Regions from separate parts of the Comamonas sp. A7-5 genome, predicted to be linked through region 1. Evidence: predicted binding sites of a transcription regulator. Region 1 holds the regulator's gene; the other holds the start of a gene.
The links. Region 1 encodes sigma-54, which starts transcription at its own class of promoters, with help from an activator protein. Its sites were predicted from a motif close to TGGCANGNAANCTGCTTT; they were not measured.
Positions count from the first base shown of each region.

Region 2: a site for sigma-54 is predicted at 2,616-2,633, ahead of glnA (type I glutamate--ammonia ligase). Genes of this name have one in related genera too.

Region 1 is NZ_JBCPWO010000005.1:445,252-449,794, reverse strand. It holds gene lptA (lipopolysaccharide transport periplasmic protein LptA) at 1-217, shown strand, start outside; gene lptB (LPS export ABC transporter ATP-binding protein) at 214-996, shown strand; gene AAIL67_RS12445 (RNA polymerase factor sigma-54) at 1,142-2,743, shown strand; gene AAIL67_RS12440 (aspartyl/asparaginyl beta-hydroxylase domain-containing protein) at 2,933-3,853, opposite strand; gene AAIL67_RS12435 (DUF711 family protein) at 3,987-4,543, opposite strand, start outside.
Region 2 is NZ_JBCPWO010000010.1:103,685-108,227, reverse strand. It holds gene glnL (nitrogen regulation protein NR(II)) at 1-422, opposite strand, end outside; gene AAIL67_RS17365 (hypothetical protein) at 459-971, opposite strand; gene glnA (type I glutamate--ammonia ligase) at 1,151-2,566, opposite strand; gene AAIL67_RS17355 (EI24 domain-containing protein) at 2,889-3,776, opposite strand; gene AAIL67_RS17350 (sterol desaturase family protein) at 3,791-4,543, opposite strand, start outside.

The DNA.
Region 1 (4,543 bases):
CATCGTCTACAACAACATCACCGACGTCTATACCGTCGATGGCCAGAAGACCAGCGGCGGCCTGCCGAGCTCCTCCGTGGGACAGGGCGGCCGTGTGCGCGCCATCATGGCGCCCAAGGACGGAACGCCGGGGGCACAGCCCAAGCCTGCCACACCTGCCACGCAGCTGCGCCAGAGCATGACGCTGGGCGGCGAGAAAGCCGACGAGAAGAAATGAGCGAGCCGACTTTCTCCAGCAGCCGCAGCGGCGAGTCCGACAGCCGCCTGGAGGCCAAACATCTGGCCAAGTCCTACGGCAGCCGCAAGGTGGTCAAGGATGTGTCCCTGTCCGTGCAAAAAGGCGAGGTCGTCGGTCTGCTCGGCCCTAATGGAGCGGGCAAGACCACATCGTTCTACATGATCGTGGGCCTGGTGCGCAGCGACGGCGGCGAGATCTTCATCGACGGCCAGCCGGTGGGCGGCATGCCGATTCACCAGCGTTCGCGCCTGGGCCTGTCCTATCTGCCCCAGGAAGCCTCCATCTTTCGCAAGCTCAGCGTGGAAGACAATGTGCGCGCCGTGCTGGAGCTGCAAAAGGACGAGCAGGGCAAGGCGCTGACGCGCGACGAGATCGAAAAGCGCCTCACGGGCCTGCTGCAGGAGCTGCGCGTCGAGCATCTGCGCCAGTCGCCGGCGCTGGCGCTGTCAGGCGGTGAGCGCCGTCGCGTGGAAATTGCCCGCGCCCTGGCCACGCAACCGCGCTTCATTTTGCTTGACGAGCCTTTTGCCGGCATCGACCCGATCGCGGTGATCGAGATCCAGCGCATCATCGGCTTCCTCAAGGAGCGCGGCATCGGCGTGCTGATCACCGACCACAACGTGCGCGAGACGCTGGGCATCTGCGACCACGCCTTCATCATCAGCGACGGCCATGTGCTGGCCGAAGGCACGCCCGAGGAGATCGTGGAGAACGCCGATGTGCGCCGCGTCTATCTGGGCGAACATTTCAGGATGTGATGACCCCCACGCTCCCTCACTTTGTGCGGTCGCTGCCCCCAGAAGGGGCCCTGACCGGCTGCGCCGAGGTTTGCCTTGAGGTGGCCCGGCGGCAAACCCGTAGCACTGCGCGCGTTTGCAATGATTGTCTGGGGGCCGCGCCTCGATGAAGCCAGGTCTCTCGCTACGCGTTTCGCAGCATTTATCGCTTACGCCGCAGCTGCAGCAATCCATTCAGCTGCTGCAGCTTTCCACCCTGGAGCTGGCGCAGGAAGTCGAGCAGATGCTGGTCGACAACCCTTTTCTGGAACGTGCGGGCGATGAGGCCGAAACTGCGGGAGATGCTCCTGTAGATGTAGCTAATAGCGCCAGTGAATACAGTACTTCAGATGGTATTCATGCTGAAAGAGATGCATCGCAAGCGCAACAAGCTACTGAAACGGTAGCGGAGACATCAAACCCCGAAACCCCTGAAACGCTGAACTGGGAGGCCGAGGGCCTGGACGGCCAGGACGGGGAATGGGGTGGCGAATCCAGCAGCGAGTGGGATACGCCCTCGGCCAGCAGCTCCACGCGCAACCGCGATGGCGATGACGAAACCGATGCCATCGATCTGGCGCGCGAGCACCAGAGCCTGACCGACTTTCTCCATCGTCAGGCGCTGAGCCTGCATCTGGGCGCGGCGGACATGGCGGCGCTGCGCTTTCTCATCGAGTCGCTCAGCGACGACGGCTATCTCGAGGATTCCCTGCAGGAGCTGGCGCAGAGCCTGGCCGGCGACGACCTGGAAGAGCGCGAGGAGCTGGAGCAGCACTTTGTCATTGCTCTGAAGCTGCTGCAAAGCCTGGAGCCCGTGGGCGTGGGCGCGCGTGATCTGGCCGAGTGCTTGCAGCTGCAGCTGCGCGACCTGATCCGCACCGCCGAGGACGAGGGCACGACCGAGGCGCATATGAACCGGCTGCTGCTGGCGCAGGCCATCTGCTCCCAACCCATGGACTTGCTGGCGCGGCGCGATCTGCGCAAGCTCACCAGCCTGTGCGGCGCGCGCGAGGAACAGCTGCGCGAAGCCATGGCCCTGATCGCCAGGCTGGAGCCGCGTCCGGGGCGTCGCTTTGTGGACGTGGAACGCCATATCGTGGTGCCCGATGTCATCGTGCGCCCGGTGCGGTCCGGCGCGGGCCGGGTGGACTTTTCCGTGCAACTCAACCCCGAGGTCATGCCGCGTCTGCGCGTGCACGACATCTATGCCGGCGTGCTGCGGCGTCACAAGAACAGCGACGGTCATGCGGCGCTGCAGCAGCAGTTGCAGGAGGCGCGCTGGTTCATCAAGAACATCCAGCAGCGCTTCGACACCATCTTGCGCGTTTCCGAAGCCATCGTGGAGCGGCAGAAGAACTTCTTTGTGCATGGCGAGCTGGCCATGCGCCCGCTGGTGCTGCGCGATATCGCCGACACCCTGGGTCTGCACGAGTCCACCATCAGCCGCGTGACCACGGCCAAGTACATGGCCACGCCCCAGGGTACTTTCGAGCTCAAGTATTTCTTCGGTTCGGGCCTGGGCACGGAAACCGGCGGCAGTGCTTCCAGCACCGCCGTGCGTGCGCTGATCAAGCAGTTTGTCGATGCTGAAGATGCCAAGAAGCCGCTGTCGGACGCCAAGCTGGCCGATATGCTCAAAGAGCAGGGCATCGAGTGCGCGCGCCGCACCGTCGCCAAATACCGTGAGCAGCTCAAGATACCGACGACCACGCTGCGCAAGGCGCTGTAGGGCACCGCAGAAACAAGAAAGCCGCTGATGCATCGCACAGCGGCTTTCTTGTTCTGTCTTTAGGGCGGGAGCCTTGATAAGGCATTCCTCAAGCAAGGGGCAGCGAGCAAGAGCTGCCCTTGCGGCGATGCTGCCGTCCCCCTTGGGGGCACCCGGCCAGGGGAAGGCGCGTAGCGCCTCAGGGGGTTATCAAGAAACCAACCACCAGATAAACCAGACCAGCACGCCAATCATCAGGCCGAACTTGAGGATCTTGTAGAAGGTCGGATTCCAGTCGCGGAAGGCGCGGCGGTACTTGCCCGCATAGAACGAGATCTTGAACAGCTTGCTGATCATGCCGCGCGGATCGCCCTCGTTGTTGGGCGAGCTGGCGGCGGCCACCACGTTCTTGCCCAGCCAGTGATTGAGCCACTGGGCAAAGCCATTGGTCATGGGGCGCTCCACATCGCAGAACAGCACGATGCGGTTGCCTTCCGAGCGGTTCTCGGCCCAGTGCATAAAGGTCTCGTCGAAGATCACGCCTTCGCCTTCGCGCCAGCTATAGGGCTGGCCGTCGACCTCGATCATGCAGCGGTCGTCGTTGGGGGCTAGCACGGCCAGGTGATAGCGCAGCGAGCCCGCGTAGGGGTCGCGGTGCAGATTGAGCTTGGCGCCGGGCGGCAGCTCGGCAAACATGGCGGCCTTGACGCTGGGAATCGACTTCACCAGGGCCGTGGTCTTGGGGCACAGCTCCATGGCCGAAGGGTGGGCGTCGCCGTACCACTTGAGGTAGAAGCGCTTCCAGCCGGTCTTGAAGAAGGAGTTGAAGCCTGCGTCGTCGTTGTTGGCGGCGGCCTTGATCTGCATGTTCTTTTGCAGATTGACGGCTTCCTCGCGGATTTCACGCCAGTTGGCCTGCAGCGGCGCCAGCTCGGGGAAGGTGCTGGTGGGCAGATAGGGCGTGCGCGGCACCTTGCTGAACATCAGCATGAAGACGTTGAACGGCGCTGTGAACGTGGAGTGGTCAAACAATTGCTTGACCACCTTGTGGCGCACCTTGCCGCGCAGATGCATGTACAGCCCGCAGCCAAAGAAAAGCAGCACCAGTGCCAGAACGATTATTTTTGCCATAAGGGCCAATTTTACCGGGGGCACCCCGGCGGCCACCATGGGGGCAGGTCAAACAGAACCGGGGTAGGGGAATATCAAAAGCAATAGCTGCCGGCGCTTGACGGCCAAGCGCAGCAGCCCGCTTGTTAGATGTTCAAGGCAGAGCCAGCACGGCGCAGTTGCACAGATCCGCGCTCTCGAACGCAGTTGTGTCGCCCGCTTTGAGCCCCGGCACGGGGAATAGCCGCACCGTCAGCGGCTTGTTGAGGCGAAAAGCCATGGTGCCCGTATCGCGCATGACGGCGGCGATCTGCTCGGCGCTGCTGTCGCCCGGCACCGGCACGGTATCGAGGCCGATGCCGCAGACGCTGCTGTAGGTCAGCAGGGCGCGGATATCGAATTCGTCATTCAGACTGGCCTGGGCCAGGCCTTGGTCCTCGGTCACGGCCAGCATCAGGCCACTGAAGCCGATCTGTGTCACGCCGTTGACCGATTTGAAGACGCGGGTCAGCAGGGCCGACGCCTCCACCGTGCCGCTGGCGCCGAAACAGGGCACGCCCAGCAGTTGGTAGACATCGACCATGGAGGCGCAGGACTTGGACGGCGCGGCCGAGGTGTCCATGCCCGCGATATGCCAGCCCTCGGCCAGTTTCACGCCGTCGGCACAGCGCTGGATGGCAGTGGCATGCTCGTTCAGGGTCTGGCTCAGGC
Region 2 (4,543 bases), on a different contig from region 1:
TCTCGGATGCGCTCCTCGCGATCCTGACGGGCCTGCTGTTCCAGCGGCCACATCTCCACCATGACATGGCCGGCCTTCTCGGCCAGCGAAACGGCCGCATGAATCGGCAAGGGCTCCTGCCCCAGGCGCAGCAGGCTGGCTTCGAAGCGCAGCGCAGCAAAGTCGTTGGAACGGGCGCCGCTGAGCGCCTTGTCCAGCAAGGCAGGCTCGGCAAAGCAGGTGGCGAAGTCACTGCCCACCATGATGCGGCGCGACTGGCCCAGGGCGTTTTCCAGCGCCGCGTTGACGAAGCGCACCATGCCGTACTCGTCAAGCACGGCAATCAGGGTGCAAAGCCAGTCCAGCGACTGGTAGCCGTGAGCATTGGCCTGATCCGGATCAGGCCTGGGGATATCGGGGAGCGGGGCTGCAGTGGAACTCATTCGATAGACCAAAAATGACCAGCCCCAGGGGCCGGATTAATTGACCGCAGGCAGCCGGTCCAGCTCTCGCCTGATGCCTGCGATATCACTTTCCTGGCGTGTGATATCGGCTTTCAGCTTGGCCACCCGCTCCGGGTAGCCCTGAGGATTGCGCAGCTCCAGCGCCGTGCGCACGGGGTTGCCATCGTTGTACTCCGCCTTCAGCTCGGACAGTCTGGCCTGGGCCTTGTTCAGCTCGCCTTGCAAGATGGCTCGTGCATCGGAGTCACGCGCTTTCTGCGCGGCACTGTCGCTACGGGCCGTGGCCGGCGCGCTCGATGCAGAGCTACTTGCCGGCTTGGGCTTGGCCGAAGCCGCAGCGGCATTGCCACCCGAGGGCCTGGTGCCGTGAATCACCGTCACGCCACTGCCATCGACCGGCTTGCATCCCTTGGCCTTGGCCTGCGAAACATTGTTGGTGTACTCATTGCCGCAGCGGTAGATCACATCCTGGGCAGAAACCAGCCCGGATGCAAGACACAGCAACGACAACACATAAAACTTCTTCATTCGGTCCTCTCAGGCAGACGGCGGCCGCAAGTCCGCAATACCCTGAGTATCGCTCCAAGCCTGCGGCTTTTATTGACTACTTGACCGCCACCAACCCGTTTGGTTCCTTTGCTGCCACGCCCGCCGCAGCGGGCGCTCAATAAAAAAGGCGGCTTGCGCCGCCTTTTTTGACCTCTGCTTTACAGCGAGAAGTACATATCGTATTCGACAGGGTGCACCGACTGGCGATAGCGAGTCACTTCGCCCATCTTCAGCTCGATGTAGGCATCCAGCATGCTGTCGGAGAACACACCGCCCTTGGTCAGGAACGCACGGTCTGCGTCCAGGGCTTCCAGAGCCTGATCCAGGCTGTGGCAGACGGTAGGCACCAGCTTGTCTTCCTCGGGGGGCAGGTGGTAGAGATCCTTGGTCGCGGCTTCGCCGGGATGGATCTTGTTTTCCACGCCGTCCAGGCCGGCCATCAGCAGAGCTGCGAAACCCAGGTAGGGGTTCATCAGAGGATCGGGGAAGCGTGCTTCCACGCGACGAGCCTTGGGGTTGCTGACGTAAGGAATACGGATGGAGGCCGAGCGATTCTTGGCCGAGTAAGCCAGCTTCACGGGCGCTTCAAAGCCGGGAACCAGACGCTTGTAGCTGTTGGTGCCAGGGTTGGTGATGGCGTTCAGCGCACGAGCGTGCTTGATGATGCCGCCGATGTAGTACAGGGCGAAGTCGGACAGGCCGGCATAGCCGTCGCCGGCAAACAGGTTCTTGCCATCCTTCCACACGGACTGGTGCACGTGCATGCCGGAGCCGTTATCGCCAGCGTAGGGCTTGGGCATGAAGGTTGCCGTCTTGCCGTAGGTGTTGGCCACGTTCCAGATGATGTACTTCTGCAGCTGTGTCCAGTCGGCACGCTCGACCAGGGTCGAGAAGCGTGTGCCGATTTCGTTCTGACCGGCGCCGGCCACTTCATGGTGGAACACTTCGACAGGAATGCCGACCGCTTCCAGCAGCAGCGACATCTCTGCACGCATGTCCTGGGTGCTGTCGACAGGAGGAACGGGGAAGTAGCCACCCTTGACGCGAGGACGGTGACCACGGTTACCGGTCTCGAACTTGGTGCCGGTGTTCCAGGGAGCCTCATATTCTTCGATTTCGAAGAAGGGGTTGTGAGGCTCGGTACCCCAGCGCACGCCGTCGAAGATGAAGAATTCGGGTTCGGGACCAAAGTAAGCGGTATCGCCCAGGCCGGAAGCCTTCAGGTAGGCTTCAGCACGCTTGGCAATGGAACGGGGATCGCGGTCGTAGGCCTTGCCATCACCGGGTTCGATCACATCGCACTGCAGAATCAGTGTGGTCTCTTCGAAGAAGGGATCGATATTGGCAGTGTTGGGATCGGGAACCAGCTGCATGTCCGAGGCTTCGATACCCTTCCAGCCGGCAACGGAAGAACCGTCGAAAGCATGGCCCGAGGCGAACTTGTCCTCGTCGAAGTGCGACACGGGCACGGTCACGTGCTGTTCCTTGCCGCGGGTATCGGTAAAGCGCAGGTCCACGAACTTGACCTCGTTATCCTGCACCATCTGCATCACGTCTGCAACGGTCTTCGCCATTAGATCTCTCCTGCCAACTTTGGCTGATCAAATAAAGAATGAATAGTATCTAGCAGTTTGCGTGCCAACTCGACCTCGGCGCCTCACAACAACATCTGCGCACCGAAACCGAGCCTTGGTGTAAAGATATTCGGCACAAGACATAAGCACTTACCAGAGCTGCATCTGCAAACTGCACCAAACAGACGCGCATTGTCTCACTGCCAGAGCACGCCAAACAATTGCACCATCTTGGTGAATTAATTAGCACCAATTTGGTGCATTTCTGAAACAAGATTGTTTTTGGTGCATGGCACCTGATTCAACCTGCTGCAGACGCTTTTCAGCGAGCCACCGAAGCTGCACCATCCGAATCATCTGCACCAGGTGCAAACGGGACCTGCGGGTCGGCAGCACTCGGCATGGTCTGCGCCCTCATCTGCTCCAGCGCCGCCAGACAGAAGTGGGCAAACCACAGTGCAGAGAAGGCAAATACCAGCGCATAGATCCAGATGGCAATGGGCACAAGAATCCAGAAGGCGGCCAGGAACAGCAGCCCGGAAATCCAGACCACACCGGGCGCTGCGCCCAGATAGCCGCAGATCACGCCCATCAGAATGAGCGACATGCGATGACGGGCAAACAGGGCCCGGCGCTCGTCCTTGCTGGCATGCTCAGACAAGGCGTCAAATGCCATGACCCTGTAGGTGAGCCATCCCCAGATCAAAGGCGCCACCACCAGCATCAGCGGCGGGAACACCCATAACGGCAGAGTGACAAACAAGGCCAGCAGCGCAATCAGCGTGGAGCCGCCCGACCAGACCAGGCTGGCCATGGTGGAGCCGCCATGCTTTTTCTCGAGACCGACAAAGCGTTTCTCGGCCACCAGCTGGGTGAGCACTGGTGCCATGAACAGGCCCACCAGCAGCAAAACCAGCACCACGAGTACAGGCATTGCTCCCAACACAACAAAAATGGAAGCCACCACCTCCGAGGCATACCCAAGGCCCAGCCCTTGCAGCCATAGCCACAAGGAATGCAGCCAGCCCACCCCGTCCAGCAGGCTTTGCACCTTGAGGACCGCATCGGCCCAGAAGAAGTAGCCCAGAAGCCAGGCCATCAAGGCCATGGCCAGCAGCGGCAAGAGTGACCAGACAATGACCCGCTTATGCAGGCAATACGCCATGGCACGCCAAAAAGAGTCAAGTAGCAAGCTCATGCTGGCAAGCATACTCAAGGATTGACTTATGCGCGACCCATCAATCGCAGGACAGCCAGCCACTGCTGCGCCCAGAAGCCACGGCCATAGTCGCGCAATTGACCTTTTGCATTCGCTTGCACCTGATCGCGAATACCCGTGGGGTCATAGCGCAGATCAAAGTTGGCCGTGCCAAACAATATGTCCCACCAGGGCAACAATACGCCGAAATTGTTGCCATGCACCTTCTTGTTGCGCACGGGCGCCATGGGTTCGTGACCAATACCGATGGCGTGGTGGCGACGGTGAAAGCGTGGACTGATCCACAGGCGTTCGCCCAATTGGCCAAACCAGATGCGCACGTTGGCATGCTGAAAGCTCTCGCTGAGCTGGGTCAGGGCCACGATGGCCACGAACTGCCCCGGAGCCACGCCAATCAGCTGTGCCACCAGCACGATGATGGCGTCATGGATCACGTCGTCGAGCAGGTGATTGCGATTGTCGCTCCACACCGTCATCTGGCGCTGCGAGTGGTGCACGGCATGCAGCTTCCACCACCAGGTAAAACCGTGCTGACCTCGATGAATCCAGTACTCGACCAGATCGAAGACGACCAGATACATCAACAGACTGACCCAGGCGTTGTCCGTCACGCCCGGCCAGATATCGTCAAGATGAAAGCCAGGCATCCCCAAGACATGAAGCCTGCCCATGAGGGCATCCCACAAGGGATCGATCGTGAAGAACAATGCCAGCCGGAAAAATCCCAGCCGGTGAATCAGCGTGTAGAGGATGTCCAC